3 regions of the Desulfosporosinus youngiae DSM 17734 genome follow, and region 3 is predicted to be linked to each of the others. Evidence: a T-box and tRNA genes for the amino acid it is inferred to sense, from the RefSeq annotation. Region 3 holds a T-box; the other regions hold tRNA genes.
The links. A T-box is a leader RNA that pairs with one kind of tRNA and senses whether it is charged. The one in region 3 lies ahead of DESYODRAFT_RS24000 (valine--tRNA ligase), so its partner is inferred to be a tRNA-Val.
Positions count from the first base shown of each region.

Region 1: it has a tRNA-Val gene. The T-box ahead of DESYODRAFT_RS24000 (valine--tRNA ligase) is inferred to sense a tRNA for this amino acid. The anticodon was not compared.
Region 2: it has a tRNA-Val gene. The T-box ahead of DESYODRAFT_RS24000 (valine--tRNA ligase) is inferred to sense a tRNA for this amino acid. The anticodon was not compared.

Region 1 is NZ_CM001441.1:121,218-127,188, reverse strand. It holds rRNA gene DESYODRAFT_RS00685 (16S ribosomal RNA) at 1-700, opposite strand, end outside; gene DESYODRAFT_RS00680 (CoA-binding protein) at 1,228-1,623, shown strand; tRNA gene DESYODRAFT_RS00675 (tRNA-Gly) at 1,698-1,771, opposite strand; tRNA gene DESYODRAFT_RS00670 (tRNA-Met) at 1,777-1,853, opposite strand; tRNA gene DESYODRAFT_RS00665 (tRNA-Asn) at 1,855-1,929, opposite strand; tRNA gene DESYODRAFT_RS00660 (tRNA-Ser) at 1,941-2,031, opposite strand; tRNA gene DESYODRAFT_RS00655 (tRNA-Leu) at 2,046-2,130, opposite strand; tRNA gene DESYODRAFT_RS00650 (tRNA-Thr) at 2,136-2,211, opposite strand; tRNA gene DESYODRAFT_RS00645 (tRNA-Arg) at 2,227-2,303, opposite strand; tRNA gene DESYODRAFT_RS00640 (tRNA-Gly) at 2,310-2,384, opposite strand; tRNA gene DESYODRAFT_RS00635 (tRNA-Lys) at 2,393-2,469, opposite strand; tRNA gene DESYODRAFT_RS00630 (tRNA-Gln) at 2,474-2,548, opposite strand; tRNA gene DESYODRAFT_RS00625 (tRNA-Met) at 2,592-2,666, opposite strand; tRNA gene DESYODRAFT_RS00620 (tRNA-Tyr) at 2,810-2,893, opposite strand; tRNA gene DESYODRAFT_RS00615 (tRNA-Asp) at 2,910-2,985, opposite strand; tRNA gene DESYODRAFT_RS00610 (tRNA-Val) at 2,991-3,066, opposite strand; tRNA gene DESYODRAFT_RS00605 (tRNA-Glu) at 3,080-3,155, opposite strand; gene DESYODRAFT_RS00600 (4Fe-4S dicluster domain-containing protein) at 3,286-3,840, opposite strand; gene DESYODRAFT_RS00595 (molybdopterin-containing oxidoreductase family protein) at 3,837-5,918, opposite strand; gene DESYODRAFT_RS00590 (NAD(P)/FAD-dependent oxidoreductase) at 5,920-5,971, opposite strand, start outside.
Region 2 is NZ_CM001441.1:3,549,126-3,555,096, forward strand. It holds gene DESYODRAFT_RS16590 (TetR/AcrR family transcriptional regulator) at 1-544, opposite strand, end outside; gene DESYODRAFT_RS16595 (spore coat protein) at 808-1,059, opposite strand; gene DESYODRAFT_RS16600 (hypothetical protein) at 1,075-1,260, opposite strand; tRNA gene DESYODRAFT_RS16605 (tRNA-Ser) at 1,517-1,605, opposite strand; tRNA gene DESYODRAFT_RS16610 (tRNA-Asp) at 1,614-1,689, opposite strand; gene DESYODRAFT_RS16615 (hypothetical protein) at 1,813-2,094, opposite strand; tRNA gene DESYODRAFT_RS16620 (tRNA-Val) at 2,515-2,590, opposite strand; tRNA gene DESYODRAFT_RS16625 (tRNA-Glu) at 2,599-2,674, opposite strand; tRNA gene DESYODRAFT_RS16630 (tRNA-Trp) at 2,685-2,758, opposite strand; tRNA gene DESYODRAFT_RS16635 (tRNA-Lys) at 2,765-2,841, opposite strand; tRNA gene DESYODRAFT_RS16640 (tRNA-Gln) at 2,847-2,921, opposite strand; tRNA gene DESYODRAFT_RS16645 (tRNA-Arg) at 2,940-3,016, opposite strand; tRNA gene DESYODRAFT_RS16650 (tRNA-Ala) at 3,028-3,103, opposite strand; gene DESYODRAFT_RS16655 (sporulation protein) at 3,420-4,175, opposite strand; gene DESYODRAFT_RS16660 (damage-control phosphatase ARMT1 family protein) at 4,225-5,082, opposite strand; gene DESYODRAFT_RS16665 (hypothetical protein) at 5,202-5,789, shown strand; gene DESYODRAFT_RS16670 (YkgJ family cysteine cluster protein) at 5,781-5,971, opposite strand, start outside.
Region 3 is NZ_CM001441.1:5,169,054-5,175,024, forward strand. It holds gene DESYODRAFT_RS23995 (bifunctional folylpolyglutamate synthase/dihydrofolate synthase) at 1-1,126, opposite strand, end outside; gene DESYODRAFT_RS24000 (valine--tRNA ligase) at 1,183-3,834, opposite strand; T-box leader at 3,881-4,096, opposite strand; gene DESYODRAFT_RS24005 (FMN-binding glutamate synthase family protein) at 4,153-5,508, opposite strand; gene DESYODRAFT_RS24010 (cell wall-binding repeat-containing protein) at 5,857-5,971, shown strand, end outside.

The DNA.
Region 1 (5,971 bases), 610 kb from region 3:
GGAATTCCACTTTCCTCTCCTGTTCTCAAGATCTCCAGTTTCCGATGCACTCTCAGGGTTGAGCCCTGATCTTTCACACCAGACTTAAAAATCCGCCTACGCGCCCTTTACGCCCAATAATTCCGGACAACGCTTGCCCCCTACGTATTACCGCGGCTGCTGGCACGTAGTTAGCCGGGGCTTCCTCCTTGGGTACCGTCATGTGAAATCAATATTTTCAACCTCACCGTTCTTCCCCAAAGACAGTACTTTACAATCCGAAGACCTTCATCATACACGCGGCGTTGCTCCGTCAGACTTTCGTCCATTGCGGAAGATTCCCCACTGCTGCCTCCCGTAGGAGTCTGGGCCGTGTCTCAGTCCCAGTGTGGCCGTTCACCCTCTCAGGCCGGCTACTGATCGTCGCCTTGGTAGGCCTTTACCCCACCAACCAGCTAATCAGACGCGGGTCCATCCATAATCGATAGCATATTCAGAGGCCATCTTTCCTTAAGTCGTGATGCCACGTCTTAAGATTATCCGGTATTAGCCCTCGTTTCCAAGGGTTGTCCCGGCTTTATGGGTAGGTTACCCACGCGTTACTCACCCGTCCGCCACTAAGAATTTCTCTAAGCAAGCTTATCAAAATTCTCCGTTCGACTTGCATGTGTTAGGCACGCCGCCAGCGTTCGTCCTGAGCCAGGATCAAACTCTCCAAAAAAAGTTATTCAAACTTCTCACTTGAAGAAGATGATTGACTCATGATTTATTTTGAAACTCTTACGAGTTTCTCTCATTGGCTGTCCTTGTTGTTTAGTTTTCAAAGACCATTTATTTTCCTTGCCCCCAGGGCCGGAACTACATATTAGCATTTTCAACTTATGTTGTCAATAGCTAATTAGTAATTCGCTTGTAACTAAGGAAACTAATTTTTAACGTGATAATGCGCGTTTTACGGCACCTAGCTATAATAACATTTTTCAGCATATGCTGTCAATAGTTATTTTAACCGCTTTTAACCACCGTCACTCTCGCTCTTAATCTGCGGAGCAACGTTTGTAATAGTATCATGGTATCAATGCGCCGTCAAGAGACTAATAGACTCAGAGTTTAACTAAGACATTTCATTATTACAACTTAGGCCCGTCCATAATTTGCTAAACATATGATTTTATTCTACACTGAGAAGTATTAACACTACCAAAACCAAGTCCACATTTTCTATATTTAAGCAACAGGAGGATTCGTATGCAAGGTAATGTAAATGAACTTTTGAATCAAAAAACTTGGGCAGTAATCGGCGTATCTAATAATAAAACTAAATATGGCTATAAGGTTTACGATCAACTTAAAAAATTAGGTTACTCGGTATTTGCAATTAATCCCGGGCTCGAGAGTATAGACGGAGACCCTTGTTATCCTTCCCTAACTGCCCTACCGAAGAAACCTGATGCGGTGAGCGTTGTCGTTCCTCCCAAAATCACCGAACAAGTTGTCAAAGAATGCAACGACCTTGGAATCTCAAAGGTCTGGATGCAACCTGGCAGCGAAAGCAACAATGCAATCCAAGATGGCAAAGAGCATGGAATTACAGTGATTCATCACGAATGTGTTTTGATTCATACACGTAATAAAAGTGTATAGTAATGATAAGAATAACTTTAAGAAACATAAAACAACTAAAAACCGCACCAATCAGGTGCGGTTAACTATTTTTATGGAGCGGGTGATGAGAATCGAACTCACGTAGCTAGCTTGGAAGGCTAGTGCTCTACCATTGAGCTACACCCGCAGGTGTGGTAGCAGGGGGGGGATTTGAACCCTCGAATGAGCGGGTATGAACCACTTGCCTTAGACCACTTGGCTACCCTGCCATGGCTCCCCGAGTAGGACTCGAACCTACAACCTACCGGTTAACAGCCGGTTGCTCCACCATTGAGCTATCGAGGAATATATACATTTGGCGGAGAAGGAGGGATTTGAACCCTCGCAGCAGTTACCCACTCTAACGGTTTAGCAAACCGTCCTCTTCAGCCACTTGAGTACTTCTCCAAGATTTGCTTATTTGGTGCGGAAGACGGGACTTGAACCCGTACGGAGTTACCCACACGCCCCTCAAACGTGCGCGTCTGCCAATTACGCCACTCCCGCATGTCTGGAGCCATTGACCGGGATTGAACCGGTGACCTTATCCTTACCAAGGATACGCTCTACCAACTGAGCTACAACGGCTTATCTGTAATTTTGTGGTGCGCTCGGAGAGATTCGAACTCCCGGCCTTCTGATTCGTAGTCAGACGCTCTATCCAGCTGGGCTACGAGCGCACGTTATGGAGCGGGTGACGAGATTCGAACTCGCGACTTTCACCTTGGCAAGGTGACACTCTACCGCTGAGTTACACCCGCAAATTGTATGGTGGGCCATCCGCGACTCGAACGCGGGACACCCTGATTAAAAGTCAGGTGCTCTAGCCGACTGAGCTAATGGCCCTTAATGGCTGGGGTGGGAGGATTCGAACCTACGAATGCCAGAGTCAAAGTCTGGTGCCTTACCACTTGGCGACACCCCAATCTATATATTAAGTCCGAGCATTGCTCAAAGACCCAATAACTTGGTTGCGGGGGCCGGATTTGAACCGACGACCTTCGGGTTATGAGCCCGACGAGCTACCGCTGCTCCACCCCGCGACGAGTTTAGTGTTTGGCATACAACAATCGTTATCCGAATTATCGCATTCCTCATGTTATATTACCGGAATTATCATTTCCAAAATCTATCTCTTAACCAATTGCCATTCCATCTTGAACAACAATCTCCGAACCTTTGATAATGGTGGGCAGGGATGGATTCGAACCATCGTACCTCGCGGAACAGATTTACAGTCTGTCGCCTTTAACCACTCGGCCACCTACCCATGCTGTCTATTAATATGGCGACCCCGATCGGACTTGAACCGACGATCTCCTGCGTGACAGGCAGGCATGTTGACCACTACACCACGGGGCCGTGTCTGGTGGGCGATGACAGGGTCGAACTGCCGACATCCTGCTTGTAAGGCAGGCGCTCTACCAACTGAGCTAATCACCCTTGGGCTCTATTCTGGTGACCCGTACGGGATTCGAACCCGTGTAACCGCCGTGAAAGGGCGGTGTCTTAGACCGCTTGACCAACGGGCCACTTTTGAGAACTTTTTTAGTATAGCTGAAGGTTCCCAAAATGTCAACTCTTTTTGATCAGATATTATAAAAAAAGTTGCTATTCTTTAAAATCCTTTACCATTCATTGTCGATCTAAGGTTATCTGGCTTTATTTATCAACTAAAAGATATATGACTCTAGTCTGACCCTTATCCTCTCCTTCGAGATAGACGTTTATACCTCTGTCCTTTAATTCAGTTACTCGCATGGATGCCTCTTTAAGAAGTTCCTCGCGCTTACCATAAACTCGGGAGTTAACCGGACAAACGGCAACACACCCGGGCTCTTCGCCTCTTTCCAAGCGATGACTGCAAAAAGTACATTTCCCCACTTTACCGTTTGTCATGATTTTCATTCCCCCATGGGGACATGCGGTTACACAAACATGACACCCAAGACACTTTTCGTCATCTTGAATCACAAGCCCATCTTCCTGACACTGAATAGCACCTGCCGGACACACCGTTTGACAAACCGGGTCTGCGCAGTGTCTGCATGACTGAGGATAATAATAGCGTACCAAGTGATCCTTGAGATGTTCCCTTCGCCATACTTTTAAATACCAATCTCCTGTTTGTAAACCATTTTCCTGTTTACAAGCAACGGCGCAACTCATACACGCGATGCATCGTGACTCATCAACTAACATAGCATGCTGACTCATGATTCTTGACCCCCTTCGGCTTTAGCATTACACATGATGTTTTTGCTAACTAAATTACCTCCAATAGGATCAGCAGCTACTGGAAAAAGAGTATTGGCCGGTACTTGCCCATAAGGAGATTGTAACCCGAAATATGGTTGGGTTGAGAGGAACCCCCGCGGTACTGACAAGGTTATCTTCGCCGGCAAAATGACCGATCCTGCAACCGTCTCCACTCTAACTTGGTCTCCTTCCCCAACTCCTATCTCTAATGCGGTCAGAGGATGTATTTCCACATAAGGTTTTTCCATTTCATTAGCCCAATCACTATATTGGCATTCCGTATGGTAGTGGCTTGCCACCTTATTCGTGCTAAAGATATAAGGATATTTCTCTCGGCTTACTCCCATATTCCCCGGGGCTTCAGTGGTATCTACGTAATCAAGCGGCGCATCACTTACTCCTGATAATTCAACTTTGCCGGTAGATGTTTTGAACGTTCCACTCGGAAATAAGCGCACGGTTTCCTTACCAACTTCAGAGCATGGAAAATGTATACCGCCGGGGGTTGCCAGCATCCGTTCCCTGCTAATACCAGCTACATTTTTATTGTACTTCCTTTCCAGCTCCCAAGCCGCTTCAGGAGAATCCGGGAAATAGGATGACGGCAAACCCATTCGCTCTGCCAATAGCCGGTAAAAATCTCCGCCAGATTTTTCTTCACCAAGTGTATCAACCACTTTATTTTTCCACTGCAAGACTCTATGCACACTAGCCTGAGCTCCGGCTTCTTCCAACCAATGGGTCGCAGGGAGAACTATGTCAGCTAGTACAGCAGAATCATCCAACACCAAGGTATGGCTGACCACAAAATCTAATCCTTTAACTGCTGTACGCATCCGTGCACTGTCGGGCCAAGTTACACAAGGATTCCCTGAAATCAAGAGCATTTTGACATCTCCCTCCAGCATGTCTTTATAGAGGGTACTAGATGATCTCTTACGATCAGGTTTCATAACATCCTTCGTCTGGATTAAATTGCTGATGCCGCCGGTATTGTTGATGTGTGAAATAATCCCTGATCCCGGTTTACCGATATTACCGAGTATAGCCATCAGGCTTTCAAATGCCCAGATTGAGGCCCCCGCATTATTAACACAAACAACACCTCGCCCTTCAAACAACATGCCTGGTCTTAGTGTCGCTAAATCTTCTGCTAATCTCTCAATAACATTTTGAGGAACTCCTGTGACCTCTGCTGCGCGCTCAGTGGTAAACGAACTCACATCCTGGGCTAACCTCCCGAACCCATTAGTATGTTCAGATACAAACGTTGGATCATAGAGGTTATTCTTGATAACATAATTCAGTAACGCCATACCTAAGGCTGCGTCAGTCCCCGGTCTGATTTGTATGAATAAGTCCGCTGCCTGAGCCGTTTCTGTGAAGCGGGTGTCTATGACCACGATACGAGTCCCTGACCGCTTAGCTTCCGTAATCCAATGAAACTGCCCCGCCTTTGTTTGGGCGGCGTTGTTGCCAACTATCAGCAATAGTTTAGAATTTAGGACATCCGAGAGAGGGCTTGTTCCTGAACCGTCTCCAAAGAGTTTTTTGCGCACATTCACCTCTGAGTCGGTGCAGATCGGCCCAGTCCCATAGTTCACAAGACCGGTTAAGGAGGAAAATATGCTATGCGCCAATTTACTGTAAGATCCACCTACTTTGGAGGTAATCCCTACAATTGATCCTGAACCATTCTCTTTAAGATAATGATTATATTTTTGGGCGATCAAATCTAAAGCCTCGTCCCAACTTATTCTTTCAAAAGTACCATTAACCTTTTTCATAGGATATCTGACTCTATATGGTCCATAAAGAGTTTGGGAAATTTCCATAGGTTTAGGACAAATTTTCCCTTTATTATAGGGGTTTTCAGGGTCACCAAATACCGCCTTGATTTTTCCATCCTGATCTAAGCTGATTTTTATCCCGCAACCACCGTTACAAAGACAGCAAATCGATGGACGCAATTCCTGGTCATGTTTTAATGGTTTACTGCTTGAAGTTAAGGCGCCTGTTCTTACGTATGAACCCACTTTACTGCCCCCCTTTATCTAACGGCAAGTATCCAGGATATACAATTGGATTT
Region 2 (5,971 bases), 1.6 Mb from region 3:
CCCGACAGCAATCCAGAACCGATGCACCGGGGGCAAACAAGTCAGCATTTTGCAAATAATAATGTAATAAAGCAATCCAAGTATTGAACAACATATGCAAGGGGATTTTCTTAATAAGCCCCGCTTTCTGTGATTGTTCGATCACAACGCTAAAATGCCATGACATTGTTGATTGCAGAGAAATAAGGATTTCCCTTGTTTCGTTTGGTAAAGATGCAATTTCCAAAATCATTTTCCGGTAGAATGCTTCATGTTTTTGCAAAATACTGATATGAGCATAAAGCAATTCGGAAATATCTTCACTCGTTGTAGAAAGGCCATGCAGCTTATCCCCGACTTCTTTTGCAAACCGTTCCAAGACATGAAGCTGTAAAACTTCTTTTGTGGGAAAGTGAACAAAGATTGCTCCATGAGATACCCCGGCTTCTTGTGCAATTATATTTGTAGGAGTAGAAAATCCATTTACTGCATATATACGGAATGCCGTATCCATAATCCGCTGTCGCGTAAGCTCTTTTTGCTCTTGACGTTTTGTTTGCGACACTTTAATGACCTCCAACTCAATGAGTACAAACTCATTATCATTCTTTATACAGGATTTGTCAAGTAATAAACTCGTATTGAAGCATATTGAAAACAAAAAACAAGCGTATCGTCCACTGAGAACAATACGCTTGTTTTAGGCATTTCACTTGACAGTTGCCCATTAACAGTTTAAGTTTTTATACTGTCTTATGCAGGACTGCCATATAGCCGAGCTTTTTTAAGTTTGAATTCCAGTTGAATCCGTTTGAAGCTTTTTATTGATTAGTGGCCGGTAAGCTGGGATTTAGTCTGCTGCACTTCCTCGTCCTTAGCCATGAGAGCGGGCTTATAATACCCTTTAGCCTGTGCCATCTGGAACAGCTTATACTGCGATGCTTCATCGTTATTACGGATCTGTTGAATGGCGGAACGCAGTGTTGGGTTCGCACACTCGGTGATGGTGTTGGCGTAGCATGTCAGATTGCTCTTTACAGAGGAAAGTACATCGTTGACCATTATTTTTTCTTGTATCATTACTTATTTCCTCCTTTAGTTCAAAAAGCCTAACAACTGTTGTTTGGTATTCATCGCAGCTTGTGCACCATCCTGAAAAAACTGCTTAAGTTCAGGATCGGTCGCTTGCTCGGCATAAGCCTGCAATTTTTGGTTGGCGGTTTCATGAGCGCCAATCAAATGACGCAGGTTCTGCAGTTCAATTTGGTTCAGTTGTGACATAAAAAAAACTCCTTTCAATATATTCCATATTTAGTATTTCAGAATGCGAACAGAATATGCATAGCTAACAAAATTGACCTTTGGACATAGGTCGGCGCTAGTTCAATCGTTTGTGCCGGCCTTCCTAACGAACGATATTTTAAGAAACAAAAAACATGATAGTAAAATAACCATCATGTCACCAGCATATTTTTATTGATTAAAAAAATCTACACTTTTTCTTATCTGTTTCAAGAAGAAGACGTAGCTTTTGACTTGGCGGAGGGGGTGGGATTCGAACCCACGGCCCCTTGCGGAGTCACTGGTTTTCAAGACCAGCTCCTTAAACCACTCGGACACCCCTCCAAGTATGATGGCGACCCCGATCGGACTTGAACCGACGATCTCCTGCGTGACAGGCAGGCATGTTGACCACTACACCACGGGGCCGAATTTGTCCTTACTTTTCTCGCGTGAGACTTATATTAGCACGAAGACTATTTTTTTGCAACTGTAAAATTCATTTTTCTTTGTGTATCATTCTATCAAGTGTAATCTTAGATCCTTACTGTTTCATGCAATAACACTCTTTATCAGCTCATTCTCTCTCTTGATAAACTCTTTCTGCTCGTCAAATTGACGTTCACTCTGCTCTCTATGGGCTGATAAACCTTCAGCTACGGCCTTTACATTATTGTCTACTTTCTCCATCAGAACTCCCAGTTCATCCACCTTTGAATCTAAGGAACTAACTCTCTCTTCAGTTCTTTGCTGACTAGTCCTAACTTCTTGGATCTCTTGAGACAATTTATCAAATTGCTCTAACAACAATTCTTGAAACTTCTCGTTTTCCATAAGTAATCTCCTCTCTGTTGCCATTAACTGCAACTCCTCATCATATTATACTCCATGATTCAGACATATTAATATAATGTTGGGGATTGCACTCCCCGATTGGCATTTCAAAATTAATACCGGCCTTTTCAGCAATGTGTTTGATTGCTCTTTCACCCTTTATAAAACCCTTTCTGCAAAGTTAGACGTTCAATGCTGATTCTTCATAAAATAAACGCAAAAAATACCTTTAACGTTTTAACTAAAAACATACAGTCAAGGGTTGCGAAACGAATTGTAAAATTTTGTTCGCTATTTGACGGTATACTTTTTAGCCAATTGACTGTCCTGACTACAATATTTTTTACGTTAAATCAGGCTGTCAAATTCGTTAAAGGTATTCGCAAAAAAATGGCTTAGTAATGCGGTTTTTAAAGCGTTTGGTGGGCGATGACAGGATCGAACTGCCGACATCCTGCTTGTAAGGCAGGCGCTCTACCATCTGAGCTAATCGCCCATAAAAGTTGGTGACCCGTACGGGATTCGAACCCGTGTAACCGCCGTGAAAGGGCGGTGTCTTAGACCGCTTGACCAACGGGCCGGATAAAAATTGGCAGGGGATGAGAGAGTCGAACTCCCACCGACGGTTTTGGAGACCGCTGTTCTACCATTAAACTAATCCCCTATGGTTTGGTGGGCCATCCGCGACTCGAACGCGGGACACCCTGATTAAAAGTCAGGTGCTCTAGCCGACTGAGCTAATGGCCCTTAAATGGCTGGGGTGGGAGGATTCGAACCTCCGAATGCCAGAGTCAAAGTCTGGTGCCTTACCGCTTGGCGACACCCCAATAATATAGCAGCCTAAATGGTGCGCTCGGAGAGATTCGAACTCCCGGCCTTCTGATTCGTAGTCAGACGCTCTATCCAGCTGAGCTACGAGCGCAAAATATATTATGGTGGAGGTAAGCGGGATCGAACCGCTGACCCCCTGCTTGCAAGGCAGGTGCTCTCCCAGCTGAGCTATACCCCCACAATACTTGCTTAACTGTGTACTCTGATTCCAACTTCAGGTGTTAGACTAGTTGTTGGACCGGATTGTATAATAGCATTTTCAAATTACATTGTCAACAACTAATTTAAATGCTGTGTTGCTGCCTCGAATGTGTCGTTTCGGAGCTACGGTTAGTTTTATCCAGACCTTTATTTTTTAATCCCCAAGTTCGGCCCGACCAATTTCTTCGAAGATCCAGGTTTGCCCCGTTTTGCGCTTAAATCATTGACAAATCAGTAAAGGGATTTAAAATTATGAAAGAGAACTTTCCGTTCGGATTAATCATTCAAGCTGCTTAAATCTTTGAATATTCCTGCTGAATAATTCTTGCCAAAATATCAGCAGTTTGTTCAGGGTTTACTAACTGGTTTTTCGCAAGGTAAAAACTGACATGCCTTTCGTCAAGGTCCAAATCGTCGATAGCACTGGCGAAAAATCCTCTGACTTTTTTATCAATCTGAAGCATAATATTTATCCCATCTTCTTGGGCTTCAAAGTAAACTTCAAGCTCATCAAGTTTCCCTTTAAGCAGCTTAGTCGGAACATATTCGAACTCCTGGAACCTCCCATTGAAGGAACCTGATCCGGCTTTAGACCTGAAACCGAGTAAACTTATGGCATCAAATAAGCATTGGACAAAGTGATTGGGGCGTATGGTAATCCCATCAATATCCTTTGCATCAACTGCATTGGGTATATCCAGGTTTGTCCTAAACTGGTATCTGGTATACGGCGTTGATACCGGAATATTATAGGGCAGTTCAAACCGAATTGGGATGCTGATTTCAGGCGAATTTGCTTTAACCATCAATTGGCTTGCAACAATCCCGCTGGCTATTTCCTGATGTACATGTCTTGTTTGGTCGCCCGCTTTATACTTTGAGAATACCTCTAAGGCAATTGTTATCTCTGTTATAACCTGATCAATCGATCCGCCGCTAATATAGACGTTTCCGCTTACTACACCGCCAAGTTCTACAACATCATTATCAATGACAAAATTCACGTTTGCGCCATCAATACCTAAGCCAGCCATGATTTTTTTAAACACTCACACTACCTCCAAACTGTATTTCAGTATCCACCCTGAAATATTGCACTTAACTGCAGCAAAAGACCATTTCACCAAGTTGAACTCCTAAGTTTTTCGCAACAATCTCACACTTTGCTCTCAGTAAAAAATACAGCCGTCTATCCTCTTTGCCAAGCCCTTCTAAGGATTCATAATTAGCCTGCCCTTTACTGATCACTAGATCAGCCTTTTTATAAGCTTGTTTGAATTCTTCCGAACAATCTTTGAGGATGGTTCCTAAAAAACCGCTGCCATTAGAAATTACACGGACTTGCTCAGTCATACCTACATAAGCAGCATCTTCCATCGTGGCATCATTTAAAATCGGCCGGTCCTTAACCGCATAGGTCACCTTGATCCCGGATTCTAACAGCTGTTCAGCTAATAGTCTATCGAAAGCAATTTCCCCGCTGTTATCACCCAGAATTAATATCTCCCGAGCGCCTTTTAGTTTTTGCTCGAAAGATGCGTAATCATCCCGGGCAAAATCCTTCACCATGGCCTCCTCTATAGTCCCCTCAACATCAAACTCCTTCAGGATACCCATATCGATGATATTACCTGCGACCGCAATTTTGAGGGTGATAAACAGCGGATCCGTACTTTGCCGTATCCGCTCTTTTAACTGGGGCAGAAGTTTAAGGGCTAAGTCATTGGATTCCTTCTTGGCCTTATGAAAAGGGTCCTTAATGCCCAAAAGCTCATTGACCTTTCTAAGAATAATCGTCGAATTCTCTGCCGGAGTACCTTGCGGATCCAAATGAGGAAATAGGGACAGGGTCTGATGGATGATTTCCCTCGCTTTATCCTCAGTAATTTCAGTTTGTGCTAACGTATTAATCGATTGCTTTATATAGCAAGGAATACAATCCAGGACAACGTTCACAATTGGAGCCTCCTCATCAGTTAGTCTTCAACTTTATTTATCTCCAATTTCCTGCAAACCCATTATGCCCAAGACGTAATTGCTATTGAATAACTTACATTTCCAGGGAGGATTATCGAATGTTAGCAGAGTTCAGAATTATTAATGACCCCCTGCGTCCTAGTATTTCTACGAATCTTTGTGCGGTTTGCTGCCGCAATAAGGAGAAGGACAGCAAACAAATCGGCTGCTGTTCTTATGAACCGGAATTTTGTCTCTTCGATTTAGTTTATTTATATCTTCATTATCCTGATATTTACCATTCAGTGTTGGAAAAAGGTCAGATAATCGAGGGCTATAACGGAATCATGGTGGAAACAAAGGTCGGCTTAAACCATTGTCCCTTCGCAACGAATAGGGGTTGTATCTTACCAAAGGATGCTATGACTCCTCTTTGCCGGTTATATATCTGCCGGGAAGCGGCCATTTTTGGACCTGCAATCATTGAAGAAAGGTTTGATGAATACTTTTCGAGTGAAGAATATCGCTTAAATAAGTATCTGAACAGCAAACTGGTCCATGATCAGAGCTTTACTAGTGCAAAACTACACAACTTTATAGTAGAATTCTCTCAACCTATAAATAGCATAATTGCAAAAATCGATAGAATCAACCCACCGATAGAAACGTTCCATAAGGAAATAACTATTGAGACATTCTCAATTTAATTCACCAGGCAGCAGGGCTTTTAGCCGATCCGATCCTAAAGATAGGAGCTTAAAACCAAATTTCATCAGCTGAACATCATCTTGCTTAATCCGCTCAAACCCCTCTTCTTTTATATTCATTTGTTCAATTAAGGAAGGATTGTTCATTAAAAAATTCCTGAATTGGTCCAGATCGTAGCAGG
Region 3 (5,971 bases):
GAGAATTGGGACGGGTGATGACGATTTCATCCGCCAGAGGCACCAGCATTTGCACGACTTTTTCCCGCTCCTTGTCTGCCAGCATCCCTAAACATAGGACGAGGCGGTCGCGGGTATAGTTGGGGATCGCCTGCGCTAAGGCTTTTGCTCCATCCACATTATGGGCCCCATCGAGGAGGATCTTGGGATTTAAGGAAAGCAGTTCTAAGCGGCCGATCCATTCCACCTCGCGTAATCCGCTGTATATAGCCTCTCTGGGGATGGTTACCCCATAGTCGCTTTGCAGGACTTCGCAAACCGTCACTGCTGTAGCAGCGTTGCGCAGTTGGTGTAAGCCCATCAGCCGCAGGCGCAATTTAGAAAAATTAGCATGTAAACCGACCAGGTCAAATTCCTGCTCCAATTCCCCGCTCCACTTGCTTTCCCAGCGGACATCTTCCCCGACCAGATAAAGGGGGACATCCATGGCCTTGGCCTGGTCACGCAGGACCTTTATCACCTCCGGATCTTCGGAGGCTGTAACCACTACGGATTCAGGTTTAATGATACCTGCTTTTACTTTGGCTATGGAAACTACGTCCGAACCTAAATAATCCATGTGATCCATAGCCACATTGGTAATGACGGAGATTAAAGGGGTCACCACATTGGTGGAATCGATAGCTCCGCCTAACCCTACTTCAATCATGGCATAATCAACATTTTTCTCAGCGAAATAAAGGAGCGCAAGTGCCGTGCTCACTTCAAACTCTGTGGGATGCTCGAAGCCTTCGGCAACCATATCCTCCAGATGGGGACGCACGCGGCCAATCATCTGAATCACATCTTCTTTGGAAATCATGAGGCCATTAATGACCATACGCTCCCGATAATCATGCATATGGGGCGAGGTAAAGACCCCGACTTTATACCCGGCTTCCCGCAGTATTCGGGCGATCATGACGGTTGTCGAACCTTTGCCGTTTGTGCCGCCGATATGTACGACACGCAGGTTGCTTTCCGGATTTCCGACCCGCTTCAGAAGTTCTTTAATACGACCCAACCCAAAATTAATACCGAAGGTTGTCATGTTCGTGAGGTATTGCAAGCTCTCTTGGTATTCCTGTTCAAGAATTTTCTCAGACATTGATGTGCCCCCTCCTGCTTCAATGCTCATTGTTGTTCAGACCTAAAACAAACTCTCTAAACTTGTTTTAATTCGCTCAGGCGTTCTTCTAAAGCTGCTTTGCGGGCTAAGAGTCCTTCTAAGCGTTCCCGTTCTTTAGCTACCACAGCCGCCGGTGCCTTGTTTGTAAAGCCAGGGTTATTGAGTTTTGTTTCCAAGGTCTTCTGATCCTGGACCGCTAAGGCAATCTCCTTTTCAATACGGGCAACTTCTTTATCCAAATCCATCAGCCCTTTTAAAGGGAGGTAGATTTCAACGCCCTCTAAAACGGCACTGGCTGATTGTGAGGGCTTTTCCGGCAGGGATTCAAACAATTCGACGCTGGCGCCTCCGGCTAATTTCAAAATATCAGCCTTGCCGTTTTCCAGGACGGCGCGCTGGTTCTCATCCGGGGCGAGCATGATGATCTCGACTTTCTGCCCGGGTGACACCTTCATCTCCGCGCGGATATTACGGATCGCTTTAATAGCATCCATGAGAAGGGTCATATTCCTTTCGGCTGCTGCATCATTGCAGGCCGGCAGTTCAGGCCAGGGCTGTATCATGAGGCTTTTCCCCTGAACAGGGAAATTCTGCCATATTTCTTCAGTTAAGAACGGCATAAAGGGATGCAAGAGGCGCAGGGTTCCTTCGAGAACTTCGAAAAGTACGGATTGGGCAGTATGACGGGCTGCACCATTTTCCTTGTTGTAGAGGCGCGGCTTGGTCAGCTCAATGTACCAATCACAGAACTCATTCCAAATAAACTCATAGAGCAGGCGTCCGGCTTCACCAAGATCGAAATTGTCCAGAGCCTTTGTGACGTTCTCAATGGTGGCGGCATAGCGGGTTAGTATCCAGCGGTCCGCCAGGGCCAGTTCTCCCCTTGGCCCTTCTTGGTAGTCTTCTAAATTTAAGAGGACATAACGGGAAGCATTCCAAATCTTGTTGGAGAAATTGCGAGTTGCTTCAAGCCGTTCCGGGTGGAAACGCAGATCATTTCCAGGTGTATTTCCTGTGATCAGCATGAAGCGCAAGGTATCCGCTCCATACTGTTCAATCACTTCAATGGGGTCCACACCGTTGCCTAAGGATTTACTCATCTTCCGGCCTTGCGCATCCAGAACCAGTCCATGAATCATGACCTTGCGGAAAGGTACTTCCCGCTTAAACTCCATAGCCATGAAAATCATCCGGGCCACCCAGAAGAAAATGATATCCCTCCCGGTCACTAAAACAGAGGTCGGGTAAAACTGTTCTAGTTCGGGCGTTTTTTCCGGCCAGCCTAATGTAGAAAAAGGCCATAGTCCGGAGGAAAACCAGGTATCCAAAACGTCGGGATCTTGTTTGAGCTGGTCTGATCCACAGGCCGGACAACTTGAAGGGTCCTCCTTGGAGCAGATTTCAGCCCCGCATTTCCCGCAATACCAAACAGGAATGCGGTGACCCCACCACAACTGTCTGGAGATGCACCAATCCCGGATATTCTCCATCCAGCCAAGATAGATTTTATCGAAGCGATCAGGAACAAATTCTAATCGTCCATCCCGCACAACATCAATGGCCGGCTCTGCTAAGGGTTCCATCTTTACAAACCATTGCTTGCTGACTAATGGTTCAATGATCGTAGAGCAGCGATAGCATTCTCCAACTGCATGGGCATGAGCATCGATTTTAACCAGGACTCCAGAGGTTTTAAGCTCTTCGACAATCGCTTTACGGGCCTCAAAACGGTCCAGCCCTTGAAATTTACCGGCATTTTCATTCATTTTAGCTTGTTTGTCCAAGACGATAACCTGAGGCAATTTATGGCGAAGTCCGATTTCAAAGTCGTTGGGGTCATGGGCTGGGGTGATTTTTACCGCACCCGTCCCAAACTCACGATCCACGTATTCATCGGCAATAATCGGGATTTCCCGATTCATTAACGGCAGGATTAAGGTTTTTCCAATCAGATGCTGATAGCGCTCATCCTCCGGATGAACTGCCACTGCCGTGTCGCCAAGCATCGTTTCCGGCCGGGTGGTCGCCACGATTAAAGACTCGTTACTATGTTTAACCGGGTAACGCAGATGATATAAGTTCCCATCCCGGTCATTATGTTCCACCTCAATATCCGAAATCGTCGTATGACAATGAGGACACCAGTTAACGATATAATTTCCGCGATAAATGAGGCCTTTGTCATATAAATCAACAAATGCCTCCCTGACCGCCCGCGAACATCCTTCATCCATGGTGAACCGCTCACGTTCCCAGTCACAAGACGATCCCAGCCTGCGTAATTGCTGGGTGATACGCCCGCCATACTGGGTTTTCCACTCCCAAACCCGTTCTAAAAACTTCTCCCGTCCCAGTTCATGACGATTGGTGCCTTCCTTGGCTAACTGCCCTTCAACCTTAGCCTGAGTAGCGATCCCGGCATGGTCCGTTCCCGGAACCCAGAGGGTATTAAAACCCTGCATCCGCTTAAAGCGAGTCAAAATATCCTGGATCGTACTATCCATGGCATGTCCAAGGTGCAGAGCGCCCGTGACATTCGGCGGAGGCATAACAATACTGAACGCCGGCTTGTCCTTGTTCACTTCTTCATGAAAAAAACCATTTTCCTCCCAATACTGCGACCATTTTCCTTCAACTGAGCTGGAATCGTACGCTGTCGCCATTTCCGCTTTTTTGTTCTCTGGCATATATTCACGAACTCCTTTCGTTCATTAAAAAAAGCCCCTCATCCAATCAAAGGACGAAAAGCTTCCGTGGTACCACCTTTATTCTGAGAAACATTGGTTTCCTCAGCACTTGGCAAACGCTAACGGGTTCCTCCGTCAGAGAGTACTCCATTCCCCTCCGCCCCTCCTGTGCGACCTCTAGTGGCTTCCCGAAAAGGCCTTTCAGCTCTGGCCTTTCTCTCTGGACGGCAGGATCACTATTCCTCACAGTCATTGGGTTTATCTAACTATTATATCCATTAATTATACTCGGCATAAGAAGTATTGTCAAAATACCTCTTACCAGGCGCACTTTACTCCGGTTATTTTGGCCGTCCATTCGTCTAAAGCAACAAGATCGTTGGGGCCAAGCTCTGACAAGGATGTTTTTCCAAGAGCCCGTACCCCCTCTTCCATTTCCATGACCATTGATTTAAGGACATTAGCTACACTTTTACTTGCCAAAGGGATATCCAGCCGGTGCTTATAAGGAGAATCATACCAAACCAACTGTGTTAATGGCTCCCAGGGAAGTACTTTATGAATCTGGTTATGAATTAAAGCAAACAGAGGAACGGTTCCCATACAAATGGCATCCGCCCCCAGCGCTATGGCTTTCAGGCACTCTCCGGGTGTCGAATATCCTCCCCCGACCACCAGACTGACCTCTTTTCGAGCACCCTGCTCGCGCAAAAAACGTTCCGCCCGAACAAGGGCCAACAAACTTGGAATTCCCAAATCATCGCAAATCAGCGGGGATGCGCCGGACGCCCCGCCTTGAGCTCCGCCGAGAACGATGACATCAAAATCCGCTTCTAAACAGACGGCCAAGTCCCTTTCCAAGGCACCCGTCGCCATAAGCTTAATAGCAATGGGTTTTCCCGCCGCTTCTTCACGCAAATCCGAGACATACTTCGGCCAATCCCAAGGGGTCTGAATTCCGGGGATTACCGCCGGGGTAACGACTGTTTCCACAGGGGATATGCCCATTAGTTTTTGTGCCTTGCCCTTCACCGCATAAGGTTCAATAGTATAAGGCCCCATCCTGGCCCCTTGGCCCATCTGCACTTCAATCATATCTGCAGCAGCAATTCCTTGGGGACTGTGCCCCCAGGGACTCCGGCTGATTTGCCAGACAAATTTGCCGGCCTCATCACGCTCCTCTTGTAAAAATGGTCCCTCCCCTGAATTGGTGACAGTCCCCATTTGTTTTGCTGCTCTGGCTAAGGCCTTTTTAGCCTCTTCGCTAAGCCCTATTCCGTAACCCATGCCGCCAATCATCAATGGAATGTCAATTTGAAGAGGTTTCTCTGCTTTGGCGCCAAGGGTTACCTTCATATCGACTGGAAAATGGGCCTCTTTAGGAAGACGGGCCATTTGGCCGGGTACAAACATCAGGGTATCGTAATGAGGCAGGGGTTTTGCCGAGCCTAAGGGCCGCTGAATAAGCTTTCCTTCTTCTGCCCGCAAACTGATTTCCAAGATAGTTTGCAGGGAGGTCCGGCGAACCGCACTCCAAAGCTCCATTAGATTTTCGTGATATTTGTCTCGCAGGAGTCTTTCTAAAACCAATCCAAAAATCCGTTGGACGGTGGTCCGGAAGGAGCGTCTGCCAACAAAGTAAGCGACATTAAAAAGGATTCCGGCGGCAATCATCGTTCCTACGACTGAAAGCACAACAATGAGCAGGGCATCCTCTTTTAACAACAAGTTCAATCCCCCATCTTTCACTCACGTTCGATATACCACTGATCAATGTGGTAAGACAATCTTAATAGACGTAGTCTATGCGAGTTAACCGATATTATTCTCAGACGGATTTGATGGGTTTTTTCCCTAATATTACTCTTATGTATTTAAATACCATTTGTAAAAAAAAGGATTTTCCCTTTTTTAGCGAATGATTGTTATGTGTACTCATACTTCAGCTTTAATCATGAGTTTCGTTTCCAAAAGCTCTTTTCAAAAAAAAAATATTTCAAAAACGAGGAGGAACTTCATTCAATGAGAAAGACTAAAAAAGCCTTAGCAACCTTAGCCATCGCAGGTATGACTTTAAGCATGCTTCCTTTCAATGCCTTTGCTGCGGTTACAGTTCCTGAACGCTTAGCAGGAGTAA